2 regions of the Bartonella sp. B35(2025) genome follow, and region 2 is predicted to be linked to the other one. Evidence: predicted binding sites of a transcription regulator. Region 2 holds the regulator's gene; the other holds the start of a gene.
What was found. The regulator HrcA, encoded in region 2, represses chaperone genes, less so after heat shock. The targets are predictions, from matches to a motif close to GTTAGCACTCNCNNNNNGNGAGTGCTAAC.
Positions count from the first base shown of each region.

Region 1: groES (co-chaperone GroES) is a predicted target of HrcA. The motif match lies at 13,551-13,579, and genes of this name have one in related genera.

Region 1 is NZ_CP200035.1:1,123,904-1,139,576, forward strand. Features, by position in the region: gene V4P56_RS04640 (hypothetical protein) at 1,288-1,503, opposite strand; gene parA (ParA family partition ATPase) at 1,500-2,129, opposite strand; gene V4P56_RS04650 (TIGR01244 family sulfur transferase) at 2,827-3,156, shown strand; gene V4P56_RS04655 (bifunctional riboflavin kinase/FAD synthetase) at 3,383-4,408, opposite strand; gene V4P56_RS04660 (TIGR01459 family HAD-type hydrolase) at 4,408-5,253, opposite strand; gene murJ (murein biosynthesis integral membrane protein MurJ) at 6,510-8,081, shown strand; gene trpS (tryptophan--tRNA ligase) at 8,158-9,228, shown strand; gene V4P56_RS04675 (universal stress protein) at 9,285-9,755, shown strand; gene V4P56_RS04680 (NifU family protein) at 9,815-10,393, shown strand; gene V4P56_RS04685 (zinc ribbon domain-containing protein YjdM) at 10,639-10,932, opposite strand; gene groL (chaperonin GroEL) at 11,504-13,147, opposite strand; gene groES (co-chaperone GroES) at 13,206-13,502, opposite strand; gene fumC (class II fumarate hydratase) at 13,727-15,124, shown strand; gene V4P56_RS04705 (alpha-D-glucose phosphate-specific phosphoglucomutase) at 15,134-15,673, opposite strand, start outside.
Region 2 is NZ_CP200035.1:1,468,559-1,484,231, reverse strand. Features, by position in the region: gene V4P56_RS06190 (response regulator transcription factor) at 143-865, shown strand; gene V4P56_RS06185 (stimulus-sensing domain-containing protein) at 924-2,690, shown strand; gene V4P56_RS06180 (HPr kinase/phosphatase C-terminal domain-containing protein) at 2,714-3,178, shown strand; gene V4P56_RS06175 (PTS sugar transporter subunit IIA) at 3,309-3,716, shown strand; gene V4P56_RS06170 (HPr family phosphocarrier protein) at 3,722-4,018, shown strand; gene grpE (nucleotide exchange factor GrpE) at 4,826-5,512, opposite strand; gene hrcA (heat-inducible transcriptional repressor HrcA) at 5,636-6,706, opposite strand; gene rdgB (RdgB/HAM1 family non-canonical purine NTP pyrophosphatase) at 7,023-7,670, shown strand; gene hemW (radical SAM family heme chaperone HemW) at 7,667-8,863, shown strand; gene dapE (succinyl-diaminopimelate desuccinylase) at 8,911-10,083, opposite strand; gene V4P56_RS06140 (M48 family metallopeptidase) at 10,300-11,046, opposite strand; gene V4P56_RS06135 (alpha/beta hydrolase) at 11,080-11,859, opposite strand; gene infC (translation initiation factor IF-3) at 12,052-12,570, shown strand; gene V4P56_RS06125 (ABC transporter ATP-binding protein) at 12,788-14,554, shown strand; gene V4P56_RS06120 (translocation/assembly module TamB domain-containing protein) at 14,583-15,673, opposite strand, start outside.

The sequences.
Region 1 (15,673 bases), 340 kb from region 2:
AACCAGCGCAATTTTCATTCATGATAACAAGACTTATGAAAAGCATAAAAACGTAGCTAAAACATTATTGCCTTTAAATAATTGTGTATTACCTCAAATTAAATCAGATACATAAGCGACAATAATTCTAACCACTCCCAAACAATGTATTGAGATGATCACTTTAAATTTATAAAGGATTAAGTAGGTTTTATAGATTTTTTTATCACAAATGATGAGAATATCACCCTTGTTCTTAAGCACAAACACGATCTACAGAAAAGCAAAACCCTGCTGTAATTTATCTCTGTGTTAAACTAATATTTTCTAATTTTTTATATCAATCAAAATTATAAATACCAAATTTCTTGATATCAACCTTACCTTTAGCATAAGAAAAGGCTTCGTGAGAACCTCATAATATACATAATCTTAGCTTATTTGCTTTATTCATTATTTTCTTCTCGATACTCATTTAAGAATGCAGTTAAGATCTTCTTCAACTCATTCCTTTCTGCTTTTGTTAAATTTTTTACTTACAATAACGCCGCTTTCACTTACAATAATGCCGTTAAAATATGGATTTTTTACTTACAATTCAAAATTTTCCCTAAGCTTTGGCAAATACCCTCTACCCTCGCACTGATATTTCTGAAAACCTAGAAGTACTGAACCCAAATCAGCCCCTCTTTATTTCAACATTATGGTACTTAAACATAATAAAAATTCCTAGAAATTCAATTATCCGCAAAATAAATTAATTTTTTCGTTTGAGTTTTTAAGCTTTCAATTCCTATTAATCGCTACATATACAATCAAAATTATAGGACAATTAATAAAGGATTTAAGAAGATTACCAATAAAAGTTAAAGCAATTTTCTTTAAAATTACAGTTTTATTAAAGCAATCCTTATGAAAAGAGGTACCGTAAAATTTAAAGTTGCAAAATGCACACTTACATAAAAATTATCAATACTTTGATTGCTTCTTGAAGAAAAAACATCCCCCAAAATGTAACTAATCAAACCAATTAAGATACCAGTGTAAAATAAAACAAACACGATATTGCACCGATTAGGAGAATAATCATAAAATTTAAACGCTCAAGAAAAAAGGAGACATCTCCCGCTTTAAAATTAAATCTCCTTTAAAACTGAATCTAATGTGGAAAATTATCATATGTTTTTTCTATAAGCTCTACTACATTTTTCTTGAAGTTAGCGCATTTATCAATTTTTTTTCTTATTAGATTCGATACAAGTTAGAAATTGTGCTAATCAATAAAAACTTATTATCGCATATCATTTTTTACATTTTTCCGTATTTCTGTGAAAGTAATTCACGCACCTCGTCTGCTATTTTTGTTCCACGACTTGCGCAGCTCGTCTTAATTAAGCGATGTAAACTTTCTGGAACATCAATCGTGAGACGCTTCATACATTCCATGTTTCCTTTACGGCTTCCTACCCATGCGTCAATTGATTTATTGGTTGGCTTTGTGCCAATCTTAATTTTTTTATTCATCTTGCTAACTCCTTGATTTCAGCTACAACAGCTTCAATCTCTGCTGCTGCAGGTCCTTGCTTATCAACTTCATAAACTGCCTTTCCCTGAGCTGCAGCTTCCGCAAAAATCACACGCTGTGCAATGCTAGCAGAAAGAACATGCACCGAATACACAGTGAGAGCTTCACCTACATCACGCCCTATCGCTGTTTTGACTATTTTACGATTAATAACAAAAGCAGATTGCAAATTTTCTTTATATACACGTGCTTCGTCAATAAGCTTTACAATTCCATCAGCTGCCCAAATATCATACGGACTGGGCTGCACTGGAATAAGCACTAAGTCAGAAGCCATAATAGCACTACGAGCAAGTTCAGTCACACGTGGAGGACCATCAATCACAATATGATCATAGCTATGGCTAATCTGCACAATCTCTTTGTGAACTGTTGCACGCGGCAAACCAACAACTGAAAACAAAGGATCACCTTCACGAGCAGCAGCCCAATCCAATGCACTACCTTGTGGATCTGCATCAATAAGCAATACACGTGCTCCCGTACGCGCAAAACTGGCAGCAAGATTCACACTCAACGTGGTTTTTCCTACACCACCTTTTTGATTCAAGAGACCAATTATCATTAATTACGCCTTTCAGATTTATCGTTTTTACGATTATACAGAAAATAATAAAACATACAATCATCTTAAAGGCTCAAAATAATTAACTCTTCTATTTCATATATTTCATAGTAAAAATTGTAGTCTAGTCTATACCACACAAAAACTTTATCAAGCACTTGAAGCATACTCACCCTCCACCTTGTCTTCCACACTAAATGATATAATCAATTAAAAAGAAGAAAAGCCATTATATCTCCTTTAAACACAATACTATCACTAAATCTGTAAATTTAAGCCGGTGATTATGACCCCTTTTAAAACTTATCTGATGAAAAACCTCCTGATACACCATCACCAAAGAAATTTGAAACAACCCTTCAAAATCAAATAATCTTCCTCGTTTCAACATCTCCATCAGCAAAAGTGACTCTTCTATCAAAATTCCCCACTAAGTATAATCACATCATATATCGGGTGATACTAACATAGTCAGGTGAAAAGAACCTGCCCTAAGACAGAATAATAAATATCGCCTTGTCTATAGTATATGCCTACACAAAATAACTCATTTTTTTCCAGCTTAACTATTTTTCTCGACAGAAAAAAAGCATTTCTGTTAAGATATCATCTGAAAAACCTCACCTTCATAATATTCTTTTAGCCTATTAAATAAAAAAACTTTATCAGAAATGTTTTTTATTAAGGATACACAAAGATGAATTCGCAACAAATTGAATCTGGTATTTTCATTAGTGCTCAAATCAGTGTCGAAGACATTGAAACATTGGCAAAAGCGGACTTTAAAACAATTATCTGCAATCGCCCTGATCAAGAAGATCCTCATCAATCTAGTTTCTCCATCATTAAAGCAGCAGCTCACAAATATGGAATAAAAGCTTATTACATCCCACTTGTACCTCCTACTATAGAAAAATCAGATATTGAAATGATGCGAAAAATTTTAAAAACAGCATCCCTCCCTCTCCTCGCCTATTGCCACCACGGGATCCGCTCAATGCATCTTTATCGTTTAGCTTGTCTTTAATCACTTGCCTTAACTAATCGGAAAGAAACAAGTAGTAAATTTTTGAACTACAACAAAATTGTAGGATTTCATAGCGCTATACAAAAAGCAAAGGAAAAGACAATGATTAAATCAAGTCTTCAAAAATTTAATTTCTCTACTCATCAACAAAAAAACCATATATTGCACAATATCTTAGAATATATTTTGATAATTATTGTTAGTTTAAGTGCTATTTTTGCTACTCTCACATCCTTTTTGGAACATATGAAGACGTATTTTTAAAAGTAAGCAGCTCATCCAGTTGCGACAATGGTTGTATGGACATCAAAATTTCTCTTGCTGCTTTTTCATCATATTGCATTTGTATAATCAAAGACTCGAGTCCATCAAATTTTTCTTGCCCTCGCAAAAATTGTAAAAAAGAAACAGTACAGCTTTCTCCATAAAGATCTCCATCAAAATCAAATAAATAGGTTTCCAGAAGTGGTGCTCCTTCCTTAACAATCGTTGGACGACAACCAAAACTTGCAACTCCATCATACAAAATACCGTTAGAACGGCGCAATCGTACCGCATAAACACCATGTGCCAAACTGGTTTGAGGAGGTAACATTTGGTTAGCAGTAGGAAAACCCAAAAGACGTCCAAGTTTTTCACCCTGAATAATATTTGAACGTATCCGATAATGGTACCCTAATAAATGTGCTGCTTTTTCCACATGTCCTTGTGAAAGAAGTTGACGAATAAAACTAGAGGAAATCGTATATTGTTGTGAATCTTGCAAATTATACAAACAAGAAATCTGAATAACTTCAAACCCACATTCTTTTCCTCTTTTAGAGAGAAGATGTACATTCCCACTTTTCTGATGACCAAATTGAAAATTTTCACCCGTTACTACAACTGAAACATCAAATACTTGTTTCAAAACAATATTGATAAATTCATCTGCTGAAAGAGCTGCAAAATGTGCATCAAAAGGCTGTTCAACCACACCATTGAAACCAAGAATTTTAAAAATTTCAGCCTTTTCAGCAGCTTCTGTCAAGCGATCAACAGGAGCTGAATGTTGAAAAAAACTTCTTGGATGTGGTTCAAATGTTAAAACAACAGCTGGCTTATTTCTGATCCGTGCTACATCAAGTGCTTTTTGGAGCACCGCTTGATGACCACAATGAACACCATCAAAATTCCCAAGTGCCAGCACTGCTTCACGCCAAGCCAAAGGAAGTGTATTCCCCCTGCCCTGAAGACGCAAAAAATCAGACATTACTGAAGAGCCCACATTATTGCTTGTGGCTTATAGCCATAACGTTCCAGAAAAGCGTGTAAAGCTTTTTTATCTATCTCACCGTTTTGCATATAGTCATAGCGATGAATACCACCCATAATATAAATTACATCAAGACCAAAATGAACTGCACCTTTGACATCTGTCAAGAGGCCATCACCAACAGCCAAAACCTGACTTTTTTCTACTGTTCCACGAATTTTCTGAAGCTTTTCAAAAGCACATTCATAAATAGGTGCATAGGGTTTTCCAGCAATACGTACCTCACCTCCTAATTGCTGATAAAGACGCGCTAATGCACCAGCACACCAAAATTCCTGATTTCCATAATGTACAATAATATCAGGATTAGCACAAATAAAAGGTAAATTTCGTGCCCGTATACGATGAAACATGTCCTCATAAGCGTGCGGTGTTTCATCAAAATCTTCAAGAAAACCACTACAAACCACCACAGATGCTTCCCATTCTTCAACAAGTTCACAATCTAACCCTTCAAACAAGACCAAATCACGTTGCTGACCAATAAAAAAAACTTTACGCGGTGCAATACGAATAAGATCGCGTGTCACATCACCTGAAGTAACAATTGCATCATAATAATCACTATGAACATTCATATTTTGTAATTGGGCAATTACCTCTTCCCGCGGACGAGGTGAATTAGTTAGAAAAATGACATTTTTTCCCATCTGTCGAATTTTATGCAACACCTGCAACGCAGGTTCAAATACATTCACACCATCGTGTACAACACCCCAAACATCACAAAAAACCGCGTCATAATGAGCTATAATAGTATCAATATGGGTAAGTTCATTCATGTTGCACCTAATTTATAAATTAACCATTTATTAAACTATCTTTTACTGCAAAATTACTTATAAAAAGACAACTCTTCTGTCATCTGCTTTCTCAACACAGTATTTTTTATTATTATATTGAACCTACACAGATCAGATCTTATCATTTAATAATTGAGTCTATGAGTTAATTCTCTACTTTTTTAAAGATAATTTATCCAAAGCAACAAAACTTTGAACAGAGACTTTCTCTCCACAAGCTGACATAACCTAAATCCCACAACTTATTAAATTTTTACTAGAAGATTTTTTTATTGACCACATTTTTGATCAAGATACACACTCTATAAGTTACGTAATGAAATAGTTTGCGGGAAATATCCTGCAAAAAATACATACTTAAGCTTTCTTACTCACTTATAATACATCTTTATAGTATTTATAATATATCTAAAAAATATACGCGACAAAGTCTTAAAATATCTACCAAACATATGTACTGTTGAAAAAATATTTTCAACGTAAAAAAAATACCACAATAATTTGTTTTATTTTTACCAATATGCCAATGATTTTGCCTTCTAAAGAGGACAAAATATTATATGGATCCAATTATGTAACCCTATAAAATTGATATATTATATTGATTTTAAAATATAAATCTCAATAATGGAGATTAAATGAAACTTCTTTCATCCTGTAATGTTATACTGATTCAAATATTTTTATCATAAATCAGCAAAAACTATTAAGTAATAGGTTAATAAACAGATCGACGTGTGTTGTAAAAAACGATTACATAGACTAAACAGAAATAAACTATTTAAATGCAAAAAGAGTATACTAACACTTAAAAGTAAATAAATATAATATGGCTTCATTACGGTAAATACTGTTAAGGGAGAATGCGTAACATATATATCAAATCAGAAAAGAACAAACACAATATTATCATAGACAATTATTTGCTAATTTATTCTCTGTTCTTTTTAGCTTTTTCCTCTTCATTGCATCATCTTATTTATAGTTCGTAAAAAAATACCTGATTGTTTTATGTAAGCAACCAAAGCTATAATAAAAAAGTATAAGAATAGGTCGAATACTCTTGAAATACCCTTGTTGACAGAAGGATAAATACCATCGTACAACGTTTTATGAAACAACATTATATTAACATAATAATATTACATTAAGACGTTGGTCAGATTTTTATGATCTAAAAAGGCTTTTATTTACCTCTTTATTACCTTTTTTCATAACAAACTCGATGTATCTTTATGACTCTAATTAAAAAATTTGCAACTGTCGCTTCCGGAACCTTAATGAGCCGTATTTTTGGCTTTGTGCGTGAAATACTAATGGCAGCTTCTCTCGGTACTGGACCTGTTTCTGATGCGTTTAACGCTGCTTTTCGTTTTCCTAATACATTCCGTCGATTTTTTGCTGAAGGTGCCTTTAATGCAGCTTTTGTTCCTCTTTTTTCGAAAAAGATTACTGAAGATGGTACAGAAACTGCACGAAAATTTGCAGAAGAGGTATTTGGTGTTCTCTTTTCACTGCTCTTACTCTTAACTATTGTCATGGAATTAAGTATGCCTTTTTTGGTGCGAACCATTATCGCTCCTGGATTTGCAGAAGATCCGATAAAATTTAACGCCACGATCCATTTTACTGCAATCATGTTTCCTTATCTAACATGTATGTCCTTAGCAACAATGATGGGGGGAATGCTTAATGCTCTACAACACTATTTTATCGCAGCTATTGCTCCACTTTTTTTGAATATTATTCTGATTGGTGTCCTCGCCTATGCTTGGATATATCAACTTAATGTTTGGCATATCGGATTAAATCTTTCTTGGGGTGTCATGGCAGCAGGGTTTATCCAACTCATTTTGATTGCAATCGCTTTGCATAAAAATGGAATGAAAATTTCTCTACGCTTTCCCCATTTCAGTCCCAATGTTCGTAAACTTCTAACTTTAGCATTCCCTGCTGCTATCACAGGAGGAATTACGCAAATCAATTTATTGATCAATACCAACATTGCCTCCAGCCAATCAGGAGCAGTATCCTCTTTAGTTTATGCTGATCGTCTTTATCAATTACCACTAGGGGTAGTAGCGATTGCAATTGCAACTGTTCTTTTACCAGAATTAACAAAAGCTTTGCGTAATAAAAAACACAAAGAAGCCCATGATTTACAGAACCGTGCTATTGAATTAACCTTGTTGTTAATTTTACCTGCATCAGTCGCATTTTTACTGCTATCCACCCCCATTATTAGTCTACTTTTTGAGCGTGGACAATTCACAAGCGAATCAACACATCATGTTGCTCAATTGCTGGGGCTTTATGGGTTAGGGCTTCCAGCTTTTGTCTTAATAAAGGTCTTTATTCCTAACTTTTTTGCCCGTGAAGATACAAAAACACCAATGATTTTCACAGGTATTTGTGTTTTGATAAATATCAGCCTAGCCTTAACATTATTCCCCATTTTATCAGCACGAGGTATTGTCATTGCCGAAATTACCTCTGGATGGGTTAACACACTGTTGCTTTGGTTTGTTCTTATCAAACGCGGCCACTGGAAATATGATGCACAACTGATAAGAAGAATTGTGTGCCTGATAATTGCTACACTTTTGAGTATTATGGTTCTTCATTATACGCTTAATGTGCTTGGTTTTCTATCTGCTCCATTATCCTCACAAGCATCATTTTTTTTGCGTGCTAGTACTTTAGCAGGAATAATGACCATCATCCTATTGGTATATTTTACAGCATATTTTTTACTTGATAGCTGCTCTTTTTTCCTTACCCTAAAAAATTTCAAGCAACGCTTATAATATTTTATCTTGCTTTCAGAAAGACACTTTGTCACAAAGCATAAAATGAATAATACCCCTGAGAGAGAACTATTCTATGAACACCTTCACACCGCTTGTATTTTCTGGCGTACAACCAAGTGGCAATTTGCATCTTGGCAATTACCTTGGAGCTATCAAGCATTGGGTTGAACTGCAAACATCCTATAATTGCCTGTATTGTGTTGTTGATATGCATGCACTCACAGTCAATCCAGATCCACTTACCTTAATTGAATCGACCAGAGCAGTCACAGCAGCTTTTTTAGCTGCCGGTATTGATCCTCAAAAACAAATTATTTTCAACCAGTCACGGGTTTTTCAACACGCTGAATTAGCGTGGATCTTGAATTGTATTGCCCGTGTCGGCTGGCTCCAACGTATGACACAGTTTAAAGATAAAGCAGGAAAGAATCGTGAACAAGCATCGTTTGGACTTTTTGCATATCCAAGCCTAATGGCTGCTGATATTTTACTTTATCGTTCTACACATGTTCCAGTAGGTGAAGACCAAAAACAGCATGTTGAACTAACACGCAATATTGCACAAAAATTCAACAATGATTACGCTCGCCGCATTGCGGACTTAAATTTTGGTATCTCTATGCAAATAGGTGAAGAAAAAAAACAAGGCTTTTTTCCAATGCCAGAAGTACTTATTGGAAAAACAGCCATGCGTGTTATGTCTTTGCGCGATGGCACAAAAAAAATGTCAAAATCAGATCCTTCAGATTTTTCACGTATTAATTTAACAGATGATGCTGATCTTATTTTAAAAAAAATCCGCAAAGCAAAAACCGATTCAACCCCTCTTCCTGACACACTTGCTGCGTTAGAAGAGCGACCAGAAATCAACAATTTACTTAGTATTTATGCTGCCCTTGCAGAAATAAGTAAAGAAAAAGCTCTTTCAGAGTTTTCCGGACAACAATTTTCATTTTTTAAAACAGCCTTAGCTGACCTTGCTATCTATAAACTTGCACCGATAACACAAGAATTACGTCGTCTTCGTAAAGAAAATGATTATATTGACTCTGTTTTACGCTATGGTGCAGAGCGTGCCAGCACATTGGCAGAAAAAAATATGAAAAAAATTCGTGAAATTGTTGGATTTTTATACAATACATGAAATAATAGTACTTAACCTAAAAGAATAGCAACTGCTCATAGAAATAGAGAAAACACATGATCTCTAGAAAAGAAAATATGAAAGCAGATCAAAAGGGGAAAGTTTTAGTCATTATTGACGAAACACCAGAATGTCTGCGTGCTGTTGCTTTTGCTGCACAGCATGCTAAAAATACCAATAAAACACTGATATTACTTTCTGTGGTTGATAATTCAGAATTTCAACATTTTTTAGGCGTAACCGATATTATGCGAACTGAATCAACACAGCAGGCTTATAAAGTATTGGAGCAAATTGCTAATAATGTACGCGCTATACAAACCTTCGAAATAGAAACAATAGTGCGTGAAGGCAAAAAAATTGATGAAGATAAGAAGATCGCTCTTATTGTTTTAGCTGCAAGTGGACACACAGAAGGGCCAGGACCACTTGTCAAATTGATTGCTAATCGAGGAACAGCTTTTTCAATCCCTGTCACTGTCATTCCAAGTAATCTTGCAGATGAATATATTGAATCGGGTGCCTAAATTATAATGTTTTCAACTCAGCTATTTTCCTGAGCTTTAATAACAAAAGGAGAGTGTATATGTTTATCCAAACTGAAGTCACACCAAATCCTGCAACACTTAAATTTTTACCAGGTCGTATGGTTCTTTCGGAAGGTGTATTAGAGTTTCGTGCTTACGAAGAAGCTGCTAAAAATTCACCTTTAGCTGCTAAATTATTTAATATTCCAAATGTTAGTAGTGTTTTTTTAGGATCCGATTTTATCACTGTGACTAAAAAAGATGGTGAGTGGCAACACCTCAAGCCTGCAATTTTGGGCACAATTATGGAACATTTTCTATCTGATGATCCCGTAATCACCACAAATGCGATGGTAAAAGAACAAACCCATGCGCTTAATGAAGAATTTTATGATGAAAAAGATGCTAATATTGTTGCAACAATTAAAGAGCTGCTTGAAACACGTATTCGCCCAGCTGTCGCCAATGATGGCGGAGATATTACCTTCCGCGGATTTGAAAATGGCATTGTTTACCTGAATATGCGGGGTGCTTGTGCTGGATGTCCTTCTTCAACAGCGACGCTAAAACATGGTATTGAAAATCTTTTACGACATTTCATTCCAGAAATCTTAGGTGTGGAATCCATGCCACAATAAACAAAAAAAATCTCACAAAATAATAATAAAGATAAGCACTACAGATACTAAGATATTAATCCCGTGTATTTTACTACTCAGAGTGCTGTTATTTGAAAAAATTTGTCTGATACACTATAGAGCTTTCGTTCATTATTAGGAGATATTTTCTCTTAAGAAAATTGAAAAAAATTTTTACCAAAGCAGATTTTAGCTGCATAAATTCGCTTTATTAAATGAGGAAGCACTTCATAAACAATAACCAACTAAACTTTTTTAACAAATTTTGACTTTAAGCTGATCTGACCAATCTTAGGGATCTTGCAGTCAATATTATGATTACCATCTACCAAGCGGATATTTTTTATCTTAGTACCGCTCTTTAAAATAGATGAAGCACCCTTTATTTTCAGATCTTTCACAACCATAACATTATCTCCATTCGTTAAAACATGGCCATTAACGTCATAAACAACATCGAAAGGAAAAGGATTCTCATTTTTTTGTGGCCATTCATGTGCACATTCAGAACACATGAAATTGCTACCTTCTTCATAAATATAAAGACAATCACATTAAGGACATTTTGGGTATTGGCTCATATATTCCCTTTTTTATTAAAAATAATAATTTATATGAACAGTCATAAAACAAGAAAAGCTTATTGTCTATTATTAAAGAAAAGCACTACCAAACATGGTATTTATACCAAAAGATTTGGATATTAAAAACTCTATTACAATGAACAAGAGTAAGATTTTTCAAAATACCTAAACACAATACTCTTAAAAAAAATATCCTTATAAAAGATATTTATCGAGTAAAAAAGAAAAAATAAATCAGTAAAAGCAAAATCTATTAACAAAATGATATATGTAAAAACCATATAAAATGGGAAAATTAACTAAAATCATATAAGAAAAACTATACGAAAAAACGGGACACTGACACGTTTTCTTTTATCTTTGCGTTTAGAGTGGCTTAGAAATTCATTCCACCACCAGGCATTGGAAGCATTAGAGTATCTTTCTTTGGCACTTCAGCAACCATTGTTTCTGTCGTAATGAGAAAAAAACTATATAAAAAAACGGGTCAGTGACCCGTTCTCTTTTATCTTTACATTTAGAGGGCTTAGAAATCCATTCCACCCATTCCACCCATTCCACCACCAGGCATTGGAGGCATTGGAGTGTCTTTCTTTGGCACTTCAGCAACCATTGCTTCTGTCGTAATGAGAAGGCTCGCAATTGAAGCAGCATTCTGGAGAGCAGAACGCACAACCTTCACTGGGTCAACGATTCCGAAAGTAATCAAATCACCAAATTGACCAGTTGCGGTATTGTAACCAAATGTGTCTGAATTATTTTCAAGCACTTTGCCAACAATAATTGCAGCTTCTTCACCTGCATTGGTTGCAATCTGACGTGCTGGTGCTTGAAGAGCACGACGAACAATATTAATCCCAGCCTCTTGATCAGCATTAATTCCTTTAACAGTTAGTGCATTTGCAGCACGTAACAATGCAGTTCCACCACCAGCTACGATACCTTCTTCTACAGCTGCGCGTGTTGCATTCAAAGCATCATCAACACGATCTTTCTTTTCTTTCACTTCAACTTCTGTCGCACCACCAACACGAATAACAGCGACACCACCAGCAAGTTTAGCAAGTCTTTCTTGCAATTTCTCACGATCATAATCAGAAGTTGTTTCTTCAATCTGAAGCTTAATCTGGTTTACACGTGCGTTAATTTCAGCTTTTTGTCCAGCTCCATCAATAATTGTTGTATTTTCTTTAGAAATATTCACTTTCTTTGCACGACCAAGCATATCTAAAGTGACATTTTCCAATTTAATACCAACATCTTCAGAAATAACCTGACCCGATGTCAAGATTGCAATATCCTCTAGCATTGCTTTACGACGATCACCAAATCCTGGAGCCTTTACAGCAGCAATTTTCAAACCACCGCGTAACTTGTTGACAACGAGTGTTGCCAAAGCTTCACCTTCTACATCTTCTGCAATAATGAGAAGCGGCTTTCCAGACTGAACAACTGCTTCAAGCACTGGAAGTAGAGATTGTAGATTAGACAACTTCTTTTCGTGAATAAGAATGTAAGGATCATCAAGATCAGCCACCATTTTATCAGCATTTGTGACGAAATAAGGTGAAAGATATCCACGGTCAAACTGCATTCCCTCAACAACTTCTAGTTCTGTTTCAGCAGTTTTTGCTTCTTCCACGGTAATGACACCTTCATTACCGACTTTTTCCATAGCATCAGCAATCATTTTACCGATTTCTTCAGCACCATTAGCGGAAATTGTTCCCACCTGTGCAATTTCTGCTGAAGTTTGAATTTTTTTTGCCTTTTTGAAAAGATTTTCTACCACTTCTTCAACAGCAGCATCGATCCCACGTTTGAGATCCATTGGATTCATACCTGCAGCAACAGCTTTTATACCTTCTTGAACGATAGCCTGCCCTAGAACAGTTGCTGTTGTTGTTCCATCACCAGCAATATCATTGGTCTTGGAAGCAACTTCACGCAACATCTGCGCACCCATGTTTTCAAACTTATCTTCTAGTTCGATTTCCTTTGCAACGGATACACCATCTTTTGTAATGCGGGGCGCACCAAATGATTTATCAATAACTACATTACGACCTTTAGGACCAAGCGTTACCTTAACAGCGTTAGCAAGGATATCAACACCGCGCAATAAACGCTCACGCGCTTCACGGCCAAATTTGACTTCTTTAGCAGCCATTTAATTTCTCCTTGAAATTGTCTTAAATAGTACAACATGAAAGAATTAAGAGGCTGAATTACCCCATAATTCCCATAATATCAGATTCTTTCATGATTAAGAGGTCTTCACCATTAATCTTCACTTCGGTTCCAGACCATTTTCCAAACAAGATACGATCTCCTGTTTTAACTTCTAAAGGCACACGCTTCCCATTGTCATCAAGAGCGCCATTACCAACAGCAATAACTTCACCTTCTTGAGGTTTTTCTTTAGCTGTATCAGGGATAATAATCCCACCAGCAGTTTTATTTTCAGATTCAACCCGACGAACAACGACACGATCGTGAAGTGGGCGGAATTGTATGTTAGCCATGTTTAAAATCCTTAAAACTTAATATAACTAAATTAATCTTAAGTTCTTATTAGCATCCATCTGATGTGAGTGCTAATATATTCAGAATATAAACATTGCTACTCCAAAATGTCAAGAATCCATCATAAAAAATTTATCCTAAAAAGGCTTCAACATCTTGCCTATTTTTTCTATTTCGCGTTATTTACTTTTTTATTAACCGGTGAACATAAAAGGATTTTATCATGGTGAAAACACGTCAGGAAACTGATAGCTTTGGAACAATTTCAGTGCATCAAGATCGCTATTGGGGAGCACAAACTGAACGTTCTCTACATAATTTTAATATTGGCACAGAAAAACAACCTCTCACCATCATTTATGCTTTAAGCCTCATTAAAAAAGCTGCAGCTCTTGTGAATATGGACAAAGGAAAGCTTCCCCAAAATATAGGAAAAGCGATCATTGCTGCTGCTGACGAAGTACTTGCCGGTACATTTGATACACATTTTCCACTTTCTGTCTGGCAAACAGGTTCTGGCACACAAAGCAATATGAATGTAAATGAAGTGATCGCTAACCATGCCAGCTTGCTTTTAGGAGGTAAACTCGGCAGCAAAGCACCTGTTCACCCCAATGATCACGTAAATATGAGCCAATCATCAAACGATTCCTTTCCCACAGCACTTCACATTGCAACCACACTACAAACACGCCAACACTTATTCCCAATCCTTGAAACCTTAATTGCTACTTTAGAAAAAAAAGAAGAAGAATTTGCCGACATCATCAAAATTGGACGTACCCATACCCAAGATGCAACACCTCTTACCTTAGGGCAAGAATTTTCAGGCTATCGGACCGCATTAGAAGCCAATCGCCAACGCATTGAAACAGCTCTTAACGACGTTCAGATGCTTGCCCAAGGAGGTACAGCCGTTGGAACAGGACTTAATGCACCACAAGGATTTGATGTTGCATTTGCTAAAACAATCAGCACCCTTACAGGAATAACTTTCAAAACCGCTCGTAATAAATTTGAAGCACTTGCACATCATGGCGCACTTGCACATTTCCATGGAAGCTTAAACGCATTAGCAGCGGATCTCTTTAAGATTGCTAATGATATTCGGTTTTTGGGATCAGGTCCACGTTCAGGTTTGGGTGAATTAAACCTCCCAGAAAATGAACCAGGATCTTCCATTATGCCAGGGAAAGTCAATCCTACGCAATGTGAAGCAATGACCATGGTTGCATGTCAAGTCTTTGGCAATCATACCAGTGTAACATTTGCTGCAAGCCAAGGACATTTCGAATTGAATGTTTATAAGCCTGTGATTGGCTATAATGTTTTGCAGTCGATTACCCTTCTTGGTGATTGTATGCGTTCTTTTGATATGCATTGCGTTCAAGGCTTACGTGCTAATCGTGTTCATATTCATTCCCTCATGGAACGCTCTCTCATGTTAGTGACAGCTCTTGCACCAGAAATTGGCTATGAAAAAGCTGCTGAAATTGCCAAAGCAGCACATAAAAATGATACAACTTTGCGTGCTGAAGCTATAAAAGCTGGTGTTTCGGGAGATGATTATGACAGACTAGTTGATCCCAAAAAGATGATCCACCCACAAGAGACAACTTGATACAGATCTCTATGTAATAATATCAGGCTGTTTGCGACCAAATTGTTGCTGTATATTTAATAATTGAAGAGCTGCTTTCTGCAAAGGGCGGAGAACTTTTTGTGGATTTTGTGCATGTTTGCATCGATCACCTTCATACTGCTCAAGATAAAGCCGTAAGGTAGCTCCTACTGTTCCTGTTCCAGATAAACGCACCACCAACCGCGCTCCATTTTCAAAAAAAATACGCATTCCTTGCCGTGTGCTAATACTCTGATCAACTGGATCATGATAAGTAAAATCATCTGCTTTTTTGACCATTAATCCAGAAATTTTCGTTCCTACCGACGGTAAATGTGTGCGTAAGTACTCCATAAGTGCATATGCTTTATGTTCCTCCACTTCCACATAATCATGACGTGAAGTATAAAAACGCCCATAAGTGTGCCAATGCTGTTGAACAATTTGTGCTACATTTTTTCCTGTCACAGCTAAAAGATTTAACCAAAATAATACAGCCCATAAACCATCCTTTTCACGGATATGATGAGAGCCTATCCCAAAGCTTTC
Region 2 (15,673 bases):
CAAGATAGCTTTTACCATAAAGATGAAAGGTTTTTTACTCTGTAATAATTTGTACCATATTTGTTTTGCAAAAAAAATGTGAACTCCCATATAAATAGCGTAGGCGATTTGCTACCACAGCAATAGAAAGGTCTAAGAAGCCATGAAGGATAATCCAACAATCACCCAAACGATTGTACTTGTTGATGATGATCGCAATATTTTAACATCCTTATCTTTTGCGCTTGAAACAGAAGGATATCGGGTTGAAAGCTACACAGATGGAGCGTCTGCACTTAAAGGCTTAACGTTGCATCCCCCACACTTAGCTATTTTTGATATTAAGATGCCTCGAATGGATGGTATGGAACTTTTACGCCGACTGCGTCAAAAATCGGATATTCCAGTTATTTTTCTTACCTCTAAGGATGATGAAATTGATGAATTGTTTGGTCTTAAAATGGGTGCTGACGATTTCATTACAAAACCCTTTTCTCAACGTCTTCTCATTGAGAGAGTGAAAGCTATTCTACGACGTTCAAATGCTCGTAACCAACCACTTGCAACAGGAGCTTCACCTGCCTCCTCTCTCAAACGTGGAGATCTTGTGATAGATCAGGAACGTCACACCTGTACATGGAAAGATAAACCTGTTATCTTAACTGTTACAGAGTTTTTGATTCTTCAAACCTTAGCACAACGACCAGGGGTTGTGAAAAGTCGTGATGCTTTAATGGATGCGGCTTACAGTGATCAAGTTTATGTAGATGATCGTACCATTGATAGCCACATCAAACGCTTGCGTAAAAAATTTAAACAGGTGGATGATGATTTTGCAATGATTGAAACGCTTTACGGTGTAGGTTATCGTTTCCACGAAGTGTAAAGCTAGTTTATTATAAAAATTTGAATAGCAATCAAATTAATGACAAAAAAATACTCAACTGGAGACTTTGCCCAAAAAAACACCAAATGTTATCTCCTTAATACGGTTTTCTATGCTTGCCAATTTACATTTTCGAGTACAACGCCTACTCAGGCAATTATTTTTTTCTAGTCTTACACGCCGTATTGTCATCTTGAATCTTGCTGCTCTTGGCATTCTAGTTACAGGGATTTTATACCTTAATCAATTTCGTGATGGTTTGATTGAAGCAAAAATAGAAAGTCTATGTACCCAAGGAAAAATTATCGCTGGAGCCATTGCTGCCTCTGCAACGATAGATACAAACTCTATTCTCATTGATCCTCAAAAACTTTTGGAATTACAAGCTGGAGAAAGTGTTACCCCCACACCTCAATCAACTGATTCTTGGGATTTTCCTATTAATCCTGAACAAGTTGCCCCACTTTTACGGCGCCTTATTACACCAAAAACAACAAGAGCACGTATCTATGATCGTGATGCCACTCTGCTTCTCGATTCACGTGTTCTTTATTCTAGTGGCGAAGTTTTTAGCTATGATTTACCCCCCATTAAGACTGAACAAAATCTGTGGGAACGTCTCTATTGGTGGTTTTCAAATACACTCTATGGCAAGAAGACTAATTTTGATAGAAAGAAAGTAAAAAGCAGTGATATTGCTCATCCAGAAGTTTATCGAGCATTAAACGGATCTATCGCTACTGCCAAACGACGAAACAGACAGGGTCAATTAATAGTTTCTGTTGCTGTACCTGTCCAGCGTTATCGCGCTGTAGTAGGTGCTCTTCTTCTTACAACCACTGGTTCAGATATTGATAACATTGTAAAAGGCGAAAGATTAGTTATTTTCAAAGCTTTTGTAGTTGTTGGTAGCGTACTTTTAATACTTTCCCTGTTTTTAGCTCATACAATTGCTCATCCATTAAGTAAATTGTCTGCCTCTGCCAACCGTGTGCGCCATGGCAACAATAAGCGTATAGAAATTCCTGATTTCTCTAAACGTGAAGATGAAATTGGTCATCTTTCAACTTCTATTCGTGATATGACTAATGCACTTTATATGCGCATAGAAGCCATCGAACGCTTCGCTGCTGATGTAAGTCACGAATTAAAAAATCCGCTTACTTCACTGCGTAGTGCTGTTGAAACACTCCCATTAACTAAAAATGAAGAAGCACAGATACAATTATTTAAAATTATTCAACATGATGTGCATCGTCTTGATCGTTTGATTACCGATATTGCTGATGCCTCACGGCTAGATGCAGAACTTGCTCGTGAAACTTCGAAACCAGTTGATATGAAACTACTTTTAGAAAATTTTGTTCATGCTATGCGTGAAATATATCGTAGTACAAAAGCCATTAATATCAGCCTTAGTATTATTCCACGCCCTCATGGAAAAGCCTATCTTGTATTGGGACATGAACTGCGTTTGGGTCAAGTTATTTCTAATATCATTGAAAATGCGTGTTCCTTTATTCCTAATGATAATGGTCAAATTTGTATAACTATGAAAAGTGATGCTTCAACCCTCATCTTAATTATTGAAGACAATGGCCCTGGTATTCGTTCAGAAAATATTGAGCGTATTTTTGAACGCTTTTATACTGATCGACCAAGCGAAGATTCATTTGGACAAAACTCGGGACTTGGACTTTCTATTAGTCGACAAATCATTGAAGCCCATAATGGGACAATTATAGCTGAAAATATTGTTGATCCCGTAATTAAAAATAATAAAACTGGTGCACGATTTATTATTATGCTTCCCTTCATGAAATAACCTATCAACCAAAAGCAAAAGGTATGACAATAAAAAATGAAATACTGCATGCAAATTGTCTCCAACTTGGAGGCAAGGGGCTGTTAATTTTAGGTTCATCAGGATCAGGAAAATCAACTATCACCCTTTCTTTGCTTGATCGTGCTGAATGGTCAAAACGTGAAGCAAAACTTATCAGTGATGATTATACAATGCTTTGTGTAAAAAATGGGAAACTTCATGGATACACTCCAGAAGGATTGCAAGGTGGTATTGAAATTCGCGGTGCTGGTTTACGTACAATAAATTTTGATAAACAAACAACAATCGAATGCGTTATTCTTCTTGGTTCTGAATATGAACGCTTCCCAACAAATCAGACGTTTAAATTTGCGAATCTACACATTCCCCTTTTAAAACTTCCTAGTCTTCATGAAGCAGATTGTACAGCCATTTGTCAGGCCATTGAGGCGTTCTTTTTTAGAAAAATATGGCTAAAATCTGTCTAATTTTTTTCAAAATAGAAAAAAATCATTATTTTTGCTTTTTTTTGAAAATTTTCCTTGGCAGTACGGTAAAGCCTTGTAAAATAGTCCCTCTGCTATATGGTCATGTTTTTTTAATAGGAGTTTCTGTAAAATGATTGGACTCGTGCTTGTAACGCACGGTGGATTGGCTGTCGAATTTCTACATGCTGTAGAACATGTTGTTGGAACACAAGAAAAATTCGCAACAATATGTATTTATCCTGATGATGACATGGACCAACGCCGAGGTGATATTATAGCCGCAGTTTCCTCTACAAATACAAATCATGGCGTAATCATACTAACAGATGTGTTTGGCGGAACGCCATCAAATATGGCTATTTCTGTTATTAAAAAGGGACATATTGAAATGATTGCAGGTGTTAATTTACCTATGCTCATTAAACTGATTTCTATCCGCCAGTGCCCTGATATCTCATTATCAGAAGCATTAAGAATAGCGCAAGAAGCAGGGCGCAAATATATTAATGTACCAAGTATGATTTTAGCGGATAATTAACACTGATGCTTTCTAAAAAAACTCTCCCAAATATATTAAGTCGCCATCTCAATATATGTAATAAACGTGGATTACATGCACGTGCTTCTGCAAAATTTGTACAAACTGTTGACAATTTTAATGCCATTGTTGAAGTTGAAAAGAATGGAAAAATTGTTGGTGGTTCATCAATCATGGGACTTATGATGTTAGCTGCTACATCTGGTTGCAATGTCACTATCCGTGTTTCAGGACCAGAAGCGACTGATGCTCTCAATGCTCTCGAAGAACTTATCAATAATAAATTTGGAGAAGAAAGTTAGAGCTTTTCACTAAAAAGGGAACGTTATAATCCACCTTTATGAAATAAAGAGAGAATTCAACTTATAATTATGAGAGTCACTTTTTAACCATTCTTTATCCACAATAGCGCCTTTTCTCAGTAAAGCAGTTACTTATCAGCCCATCCACCATCGTACCTGTAAGATTATATTTTAACCATAGGAAGATACCATATCACGCCTATTTAGTGCTCTTTAAAATTCTTCAAAAAATAATGGAAACACTTATATCGCTACAAAATGGCTTGCTTAAAGCGCAATAGATTAATACCATTTTATCTTTTTTTGTGAAAGTTAAAAAATCTGTAATAAATGAGCTTATGTATAACTTTGACACCATCCCCCCCTCCTTTTATGTTGCACATCAATGGCTTCAAAGTATTTAGTTTAGAGGATGCTCCCTATTCTCTTGTTGTTCGCATTAAACCTTGTGAAATTCTCAACCTTTTACACGAACAGATGCAATATACCCAAAATTGCTTGAGATTAATCCCTGATAAAAAGTAGTTTACTCCGCACCATCATTCTTGCACGATTACTCGATATTAAATCTGAGGGTCTTTCTTCTTATCGATTTTCTTGAGATGACTTTTCGTTTCCTTTTTTTGAAATTAGCCATTTTACCTTATTTTCATCATAATCTTCCCTGAATAGTAATCTTTATATTGTGAAAAAAGTTGTGCGCTTAAAGTATAAAAGGGTGCTAACCACCCTTTGAAGCGTTTCTTTTATATAAGATTTTAAATATGAGACTACCCACAACACTTTTGTTTTGTGCTGAAGATATTATTACTGATGTGTTTGTGCTGGACTAGATTCAACAGAAGCTTCTTTCACTCCTCCTTTAGCGACACCAACTATTGCCGGACGTAAAACACGTTCACCGATAATATAACCTGCCTGAACAACTTGTTGAACGGTATTATCTGGAACATCGGCATTAGGAATCTCAAACATTGCTTGATGAAAATGAGGATCAAATTTTTGCCCTTCTGGATGGATTTTCTTCACCCCATGACGCTCTAATGCTGCTATCATTGCACGTTCAGTCATTTCAACACCCTCAGCCAATGTTTTTAAACCAGCATCACTCTCTCTCGCACCTTCTGGGATAGCTTCCAAAGCACGATTGAGATTATCAGAAACAGATAACATATCGCGTGCAAAATTAGCAATAGAATAAGCTCTAGCATCAGCCACATCACGCGCAGTACGACGCCGAAGATTTTCCATATCTGCAGCAAGACGTAAAATTTGATTTTTCAGTTCTTTATTTTCATCTTGTAAAGTAGCTAAGGGATCAGTAAACTCGTTTCCTTCTTCTTCAATATCTGTTTCAATATCTGTGCGAGTTTCTTCTTCGCACATTTTTGAAGATTCATCAGTTTCTTGTCTAAGTACATCATGATCACCTGAATTTTCTAAATCGCAATTTTCAAATGAAGTGTCAGCAAACTTATTTTTTTCATCAGACATAAAAATTTTATTCCTTCATAATATTTGTTATTATCGATATCGAAATTTTACAAACAAAAATCAAGAGGTATTTACGTATCTTAACACAATGCGTGTTTATAATAAAATATCCACTTGGTTATTCTAACGCAATAACTGTGATATAAGCTGAGCTGTATAATCAACCATAGGCACAATCCTTGCATAATTAAGCCGTGTTGGCCCAATAACACCTAAAGCACCGATAACTTTTTGCTGTGAATCGCAATAAGGTGCCACCACTAAGGAAGAACCAGAAAGTGAAAAAAGCTTATTCTCTGAACCAATAAAAATACGAACTCCTGAACCTTCATCTGCTAAATCGAGCAGCTGCGCCATACTTTCGCGCGTCTCAAGATCATCAAATAAATGTCGTAACCGCTCTAAATCCTCTTCTGCCTTCACATCTTCAAGCAAATTACCCCGCCCACGAACAATAAGGTGTATTTTATTATTAGCATCCTCCCCTCCCCAAAGAGCCAATCCAGTTTCAATAAGATGATGAGATAAATGATCAAGTGCAGCTCGTGTTTCTAAGCATAAACGTGCAATTTCTTTTTTAGCTTCACTCAATGTACGCCCCTGAATATGAGCATTAAGAAAATTTGTTGCCTCTGTTAATTGTGCATGTGTAACACCTTCTGGCAAATGAACAATACGATTTTCAACTTCACCTTGTTGAGTCACTAAAACTGCAAGAGCATTCTCTCCATCAAGGCGTACAAATTCAATATGTTTTAACGTTCCTTCGTGTTTTGTTGCCAAAACTAGCCCCGCCCCACGTGAAAGATCTGAAAGAACTTGGCTAGCTTGTATGAGAAAATGCTCAACTGATTGTGCATGGCCAGCCTCTTTAACTTGAGTTTCAATACTTTCACGCTCCTCAATTGGCAAATCACCCGCTTCCATAAATGTATCAACAAAAAATCGCAAACCTGATTGCGTTGGCATTCTCCCTGCAGACACATGAGGAGCATAAATTAAACCGAGATGTTCAAGATCACTCATCACATTACGAACTGTCGCAGGCGATAAGGCTTTTTGCAAAAGCCGCGAAAGATTTCGTGATCCTACAGGTTCACCATCATTAAGATAAGCCTCAACGATATGGCGAAAAATATCACGAGAACGTTCATCAAGACATTTTAGTGCATCATTAATAGACTTATACTTCATCACAATTTTTTCACCGCTTTAAAAAACTTTATTCTTAATATAAGTTTTGCTAAGGATCTGGTCAAATAGTCTAAAGCAAAACAAAAAGATATCACGTATTTACTGCAAAAAATACTATCATAAAAAAGGCATCTCCATGTGTTTCTTCAACTTATTACCTTCATTGAATACGAAAGATTTCCTTTGAATAAAATATCAGTAATCATGCAAAAAAAACCATATCTTGTAAAATCTGGCAAGATTCATATCATGTGATCATTTAAGCTGGTTTTAAGCACAGTAGACAGCTATCCCCCTCATTTCTGGAGAAATGGATATGAGAAATATAACAACTAAAAAACTTGTCATTGCCACACATAACACTAATAAATTACATGAAATCACCACATTAATCGTTCCCTTCGGCTTAAAAATACAGTCCGCAAAAGAATTAGATTTACCTGAACCAAAAGAAACAGGAATAACATTTGAAGAAAATGCTTATATCAAAGCTTTTGCAGCCGCAAAAAATACGGGACTTCCCGCTCTCTCTGATGATTCTGGTATGGAAGTAGATGCATTGGGTGGTGCACCAGGCGTTTATACAGCTGATTGGGCTCTTCAGCCTGATGGTACACACAATTTTTCAAAGGCTATGCAAAAAATCGAAGATGAACTTCAAAAAATCAAAGCTCACGAAAAAAAACAACGGAAAATCCGATTTATATCGGTCATCTGCATTGCATGGCCTGATGGTTATGCAGATTATTTTCGTGGCAGTGTTGAAGGTACCTTTGTTTGGCCTCCACGTGGCAATAAAGGTTTTGGATTTGATCCCGTTTTTTTACCAGATGGATATGAAAATACCTTTGGTGAAATGTCAATGGAACAAAAACACGGCTGGAAGCTTAATAACAAAACACCCCTCTCACATCGTGCACGTGCTTTCAAACTTTTAGCAGAAAATCTTTTAGCATTCTCATGAATGAACCTTTCGGCATTTATATTCACTGGCCCTTTTGTACTGCAAAATGTCCCTATTGTGATTTTAATTCACATGTTCGCGCCAATGAAGTTGATCAACCACGTTTTGTTGCCGCCTTTGAACGCGAAATAGAAACACAATACCACAAAATAGGCCCACGTCATGTTACAAGTATTTTTATCGGTGGGGGTACCCCTTCTCTTATGGTACCTAAAACTGTTGATGCCTTGTTGCAAGCACTCACAAAAAAGTGGACAGTTGATGATAAAGCTGAAATCACACTGGAAGCTAACCCATCCAGTGTGGAAGCAGAACGCTTTCATGGATACCGTGCAGCAGGAATTAACCGTTTATCTTTAGGTGTACAAGCTCTTAACGATAAAGCACTGCGACAACTTGGCCGACTCCATGATGTGAAACAAGCCCTTAACGCTATTGCTTTAGCACGAGAAATCTTTCCACGCTTATCCTTTGATTTAATTTATGCCCGCCCTGAACAAACACTCAAACAATGGGAATCTGAGCTTTTTCAAGCTATCGATTTGGCAGCAGATCATCTTTCTCTTTACCAACTTACTATCGAAGAAGGTACTGCCTTTAAACGGCTTCATACTGCAGGAAGACTTATCCTCCCCACATCAGACCTTGCAGCAGATTTATATAATCTTACTCAAGAAATAACTGCTACATACGGACTTCCAGCTTATGAGATCTCAAATCATGCAGTCCCTGGTGCTGAATCAGCACATAATCTTCTTTACTGGCGTTATCATGAATATGCAGGTTTTGGTCCAGGAGCACATGGACGCTTTATCAAAAACCCGCCAAACAATTCCTCTACCTTTTCACAAGTAACTTTATCTCAAATTGAAAACCATGAACGTTTTGTCACCATAAATGAAAAGTACCCTGAGCATTGGCTCGAATTAGTTGAAACTACGGGGCATGGCTGCATCGAAACAGAACAATTAACAAAAGTGCAACAAGCAAATGAAATGCTTCTTATGGGCTTACGCCTTTCAGAGGGTTTAGATCTTACACGCTATGAAACTTTAATCCCCGGATTACCAATGGAAAAACTTATCAAGTTGCAACAACAAGGATTAGTAGAGATGATGGGAAATCAGCGCTTAAGAGTTACAACAACAGGACGAATCCTTCTTAACCACATCATCAACCAACTAGCAAACTAAAATCTTTCTAGCTTTAACCCACATTACATCAAATATAATTCTTTATTCTATACGAAAAAATCAACAATGAACCGTTCATAAATAGCAGTAAGACTTTCCATTGCATCAAGAGCCACACACTCATTTACCATATGCATAGTTTGCCCTGGTAAACCAAACTCAATCACTGGGCAATAATCTTTAATAAATCGTGCATCTGAAGTACCTCCTGAAGTTGAACATTCTGGTATATTTCCTGTTACACTTTCAATAGCATTTGATAAAATTTTAATGAGTTTATCATTTTGAGTTATAAAAACACTCCCTAAACTTTGTAGCCATTCAAGTTGATAATATGGTAATTGATCACAATTATTTTTTGATTGCACTAAAGCAAGACGCTTTTCAATTTCTGCAATAATCGTTTCTTTTGTCCAAAGATCATTATAGCGTATATTAAAATGGATCGTTGTTTGTGCTGGAATAACATTTACTGCAGGATTACCCGTATCAATGGTCGTTAATTCCAGATTACTTGGTTGAAAGTTCTTTGTTCCTCGATCCAAAGCAGTTTGTGTCAACGCTTGGATAAGCTTACTTGCTAAAGGTAATGGATTGGCGGTCCGCTCAGGAAAAGCAACATGACCTTGGCGACCTTTAACCGTAATGATACCAGAAATTGATCCTCGACGGCCAATCTTGATTACATCACCAACAGTCTTTACACTTGTCGGTTCCCCCACAAGAGCTGCAGTCCATTTTTCACCTCTTTGCTCTGCCCATTTTAGGAGTTTTATCGTACCGTTAACAGCCGGACCTTCTTCATCACCAGTGATCAAAAGGCTTACTATTCCTTTAATAGGCTGTCTTTCAAGGATTCGAGCTAATGCAGCAACAAAACATGCTATCCCACCTTTCATATCAACAGCACCTCGCCCATATAATTTTCCCTGATTTATCACACCTGCAAAAGGAGGGTATGTCCAGTCTTTCAGCTCACCTGGTGGCACCACATCAGTATGACCAGCAAACATAAGATGTCTCCCCTCTTTCCCTATTTTTGCATAAAGATTCTCAACATCTTGTGTATTTTTATCCTTAAAAATGGGACGCTCAACACAAAATCCCATCTTTCTTAAAAAATTTTCCAAAGTTGATAAAGCACCTGCTTCATGAGGCGTAACAGAAGGACAACGAACAAGTGCCTGTAAAAGTTGAACGGGATCTGTAAGGACAGGCATCAGCGCACTTCCAATTTAAATTAAGAGTTATCGAAAAATTATTAAGCTGAATTATAAAAAAGATAAAGCAAAAACATTGAAGACACTCAGCAAACCAAGCAGGGGAAGACAATCGTACTGAGGCTTCAATGACTTCTTTACAATGTAATAAAGTATACACATAATGAAGTTCTACACAAAAAGTTCCATAAAATATTACCTTTATTCAAGATTTCTTCACGTCTCTAACCCATATGAATGAAAATTAATTGCATGTAGCATATAACCATTTTCCTTCAACCAAGAGCGATAAGTTTTACTATTAAGGCACAATTTTTCACAAAGAGCCCAAAATTTTGGCCCATGATTCATTTCAATAAGATGAGCTATCTCATGCGCAACGACATATTCAACAATTTCTTTTGGTGCCATAACAAGGCGCCAAGAAAAAGAGAGGCTTCCATCTCTTGAACAAGATCCCCAGCGGCTTTTGGTATCTTTATAGCAAATTGATTTCACTTTGCGCTCTACTTTATCTGCATAATACGTCACTAGTGGTGTTATAGTAAGCGCAGCCTGTTTTTTCAAAACATCAGCAACACGCCTTGGTAAATATTCTAATCGACCATAAACAATAATCTCAGGTTCTTGTCCCGTATCACCTGTAATAATTTTAGACACCCCACGTCCTTCTTTATGCTTTATGGTATGCACAACACCTAATACAGGAATCTTTACACCTTCTTTGAGATAAAAATTTTGGGGAGAAACCTTTATGCATGCAAGACGTTCTTCAATCCATGATCGGTGCTTGTCAATGAAATCCTGAATCAAATAGAAACTTATAGCCGGTGGTGTTGTTAAAAAAATTTCCTGACCATTTGTATCAATACGAAGTATAAAACGGCGTGCATACTTATGTTCCCGTATCCGTAGAGGTACAGTGCGATCAGAGAAAATAAAACTCTGTTCATAAATAGTCATACATTTACGCCTTCATTACTCATGAATCTGACCCTATCCTGCATTAATCTGGTCAATTAATGATTTTAATACTATTTCGATACAATTCAAATCCTGCGGACGTGAAAATCGATGATCTGCATCACGAACTAGTGTTAATGTCACATCATGTAAGGGTAAATGATCAAGTAAAGTCAATGTATGCTGATAGGGTATTTCTTTATCTTCCATCCCTTGCAAAATATGGATCGGACACCCAACATCAATGCATCCTTTCATAATGCAGTTATTTCGTCCATCTTCAATCAAACCCTTTGTAAAAGGCATTGGCTCTGCATCACCAACTGCAGACCATTCAATATATCCTTTTTCTTCTAAAGTTTTCCATTCTGCTGAACCCAATGCTGATTCCACTAATGTTTGTGTGAAATCAGGAGCTGGTGCTATTAAAACCATACCGGCAAGCATCTTGTTTTTCTGTGCTAACATCATAGCAAGTTTTAAGGCAATCCACCCACCCATAGAAGAACCAATTAAAATTGGTGGTTCTTCACAATAAGTTTCAAGAATCGCTAAACTTTCATTAATCCAACGTGAAATCGTACCTTGAAAAAAATCTCCCCCAGATTCTCCATGACCAGAGTAATCAAAACGTAAACAGGACAAATCATTTTTTTGGGCAAAAATATCAATCGTCACCGCCTTACTCCCTAGCATATTAGATCGGTAACCAGAGAGCCATACTAAACCGGGAGAGCCACTACCTTTACGATGACGTACCGCAAGAGCAGTACCTTCAAATGAAAAAAATTGGCAAGGAATACTTTGATCCATCACTATTTGCCTTCCAAAAAATATTTTCACCCAAATGAAAAAAAATTCTATCCTTCAAATTAAACTAAAAGGTAATAAACCAAATCATGAAAAAAACATGAATTTTAGTTGTTTTTCTGTGTATAATTGTATATTAATATACCGTAGATTAATCAAGATTAAGGAGCATAAATCATTCGCAGGCCTTTTAAAATAACACCTACCCAGAAAGATGGGCCACGTTCAAATCATGATATTCGGGTTCCCTGTATTCAACTTATCAATGATGAAGGACAACATCAGGGAATTGTTACAACGCAAGAAGCACTTGCCATGGCTGCAAATGTTGGGCTTGATTTGGTCGAAATTGTACCAAATGCAGAACCGCCTGTATGTAAAATCATCGATTTGGGCAAACTAAAATACCAGACTCAAAAAAAAGCAGCTGAAACACGCAAAAAGCAAAAAATCATCGAAATCAAAGAGATTAAGATACGCCCAAATGTTGATGTCCATGATTATGAGGTCAAGCTTAGGGCTATTCATCGCTTTATTGATAATGGTGATAAAGTAAAGATTACCTTGCGTTTTCGTGGTCGTGAAATGGCACACCAAGATCTTGGGTTAAAGCTTCTTCAGCGAATTAAAGAAGATACAAGCAGCATTGCTAAGATTGAATCTGAGCCAAAATTCGAAGGCCGTCAAGTAATGATGGTGATAGCGCCTAAGTAATTTTGTTGAGATAATGTATAGCGTGCAGCTTATCAAAAATGGCGTGTGAATATGATTTAAGAGCACTGTATGTGATAGGTATGGTGCTTTTTTAAATTGATGGTAATTTACATCAGACTTATCTATAGGAAAGCACTTTATTATAGAAAAGGTTAAATAACTCTAATAAGGAGTGCCTATATTTTATATAAACAATGATAAAATATAAGCATGTTTCATGGTCAAAAAACGAATTTCCTCTTTTGATAAACATCTTGTCATCCGTCTTTTACGAGAAAATTTTCATAAACATGTATATTGGTACAGCGCAGCTATTTTTTCAATGATCATCATTTCTTGCACGACTGCAGCCAGTGCGTGGATTATGCGTGACGTTGTCAATTATATCATTGATACACAAAATTTTAGTATGATCATTTTAATTTCTAGTACCATCGCTGTCATTTTTATTATCAAAGGAATTGCAACTTTTTTTCAAACTTATTTTCTAAGTAAAGCAGGCAATAGTATTGTTGCTGAACAGCAACGCAAAATTTACACACGCCTTATGGAACAGGGAGTCTCTTTTTACCAAAATAATACCTCATCTGATCTTCTTGTCCGTGTAACCCACAATGCTACAGCAGCTCGTAATATCATTGATACCATTATTACAACTTTTGTACGTGATTTACTCTCTGTTAGTGGTCTGTTGCTTGTTATGTTCATTCAAAACTTTGCGTTAATCACTATTACCTTAATAGTGGGTCCATTAGCTTTTTTAGGAGTGAGAATGGCTTTAAAACGTATTCGTAATCTTGTGGAAAAAGAACTTCTCTCACTCAGTGAAATTATCAAAATCATACAAGAAAGTACTGTTGGTATTCGGGTTATTAAAGCTTTTTCATTAGAAGAATTGATGAAAACCCGAATGAATAGGGCTATTTGTAATGTTGAAAAACAAGCAAACAATATTGCAACGCTTGAAGCCATTACAAACCCCATTATGGAAACGCTTGCTGGCGTCGCTATTGCGGGCATTATATGCTTTTCCGGCTATCTTGCAAGCCAACGTTTAAGCGCTCAAGGTGAATTAATGTCTTTTATTGTAGCCTTGCTTCTAATTTACGAACCTGCAAAAAGACTAGCAAATGTACGTGTCAAAATTGAATCTGGTTTGGTTAATATCCGGACAATGTTTGAAATACTCGATCGTCCCCTTACCGTTATAGAACATGAAGAAGCTAAAGATTTAGATAAAACACAAGGATCCATTCGTTTTGAACATGTTTCTTTCGCATATACGGATGATAAAATGGTATTGAAGGATATCAATCTAGAAATAGAATCTGGAAAAATGACAGCATTGGTAGGCCCTTCAGGTTCCGGTAAATCAACTCTTATTAATCTTATTATGCGCCTTTATGATCCCACACAAGGACGCATATTGATTAATAATCAAGATATCCGCTACACTACATTTCGCTCTCTTCGCAACCTTATGGCTTATGTAGGACAGGATACTTTTCTCTTTCAAGGAACTATCAAATATAATATAGGACTTGGAAAAAAAGATGCTAGTGATGATGATATTATCAAGGCAGCAAAAACAGCCAATGCCCATGATTTTATTATGGATTTACCGAATGGTTATGATACACAAATAGGTGATAATGGTAATAATCTTTCAGGCGGACAAAAACAACGACTAGCCATCGCCAGAGCAATGCTGCATGATGGTGAAATCTTGATTCTTGATGAAGCAACAAGCGCATTGGACTCACACACCGAAGCACAAATTAGTGAGGCTCTTCATCATCTCACTAAAGGACGAACAACAATCACAATTGCTCATCGCCTTTCAACAATTGCTTGCGCCCATAAAATTGTTGTAATACAAAATGGACAATTGATTGAACAAGGTACTCAGAAAGAATTGCTAGCAAAAGAAAATAGCTTCTATAAAAAACTTTATAATATCCAGTTTAAAAAGCAAGAATCTTAAATAACTTCACATTAAAAGCTATTAATTTTTAATAGTATTTCTCATAAAATAAACCAATACTGAAATTCTTTTCATTTCCTATGGCACCTTTAGCTTTGAGATGACGTGAAATATCCAAGTTAATTGTTCCTTTTGTTGTTCCAGCTGATCCTGCTTCAAAACCTAAGTAAATGTTGTTGTGTATATAGCGTCCAATACGTAAGCCTGTATTACCCTTTTCATCAAAAATAACATCAAGATCATCAAGACCAATTTTAGCCCGTAAAGTATTCAACAAGGATATATTAGAAGCACCCGCAAGATCAGCAGCAACTGCTGCAAGCTGAGCAATCTGAAATGGCGATAGCTCATTAAGAGAGCGGTTAAAAGTCAAACGTGCTAAAACCTCATCCTGCGGCAAACTAGGTTGTGAAGAAAAATTAATATCAAGATTATCAATATTTCCACTTACAGTTACAGTGATACGAATATCACCGCTATTTTTATTGGATACAAAATAAACAGTAGGATTAAGATTACCACTAAAGCTCGCTTGTCCTTGGTCAAAATTAAGACGCTGTGAAAGAATATCAAAACGTCCACGAATCATCTGAAACTCACCAACTGGATGGACATCATGCAATGAACCCGTCAAGTTAATGCGTCCTCCCAATTCAGTATCTAAACCTCGCCCACGCACAAAAAATTGATTGCGTGCTGTAATCTTCATGTTTAACCGTATAATCGATGAAAACTCTTTAGAAACACCACGATTTTGACTGTAACTTTTAATATCTGCATGTTCGAGTGTTTTTTGAATTGATGTTGTTAAATTTTTATTTTTGATATTAAGAAACTGGGCGTTTTGAAAACGGTCAGAAACAAAAATCTCAGCTTTTTCAACTATGATATTACCACCAATAACAAGATCACCTAAAAAATAACCCGTCATTGTCATCTTACCTGACAAAGTTGTGAAAATCATAGAACCATCATTATAATTGGCATGATCAAGATCTATAATCAAATCTGTCTGTAGATTATTCGTAATATAACCCGAAGCAAAAATAGATCCCCCACCAGATGAAGAAGCAGAAGCTTTCTCTATGAGAATACGATTGCCATCTAATTTACTTTCAA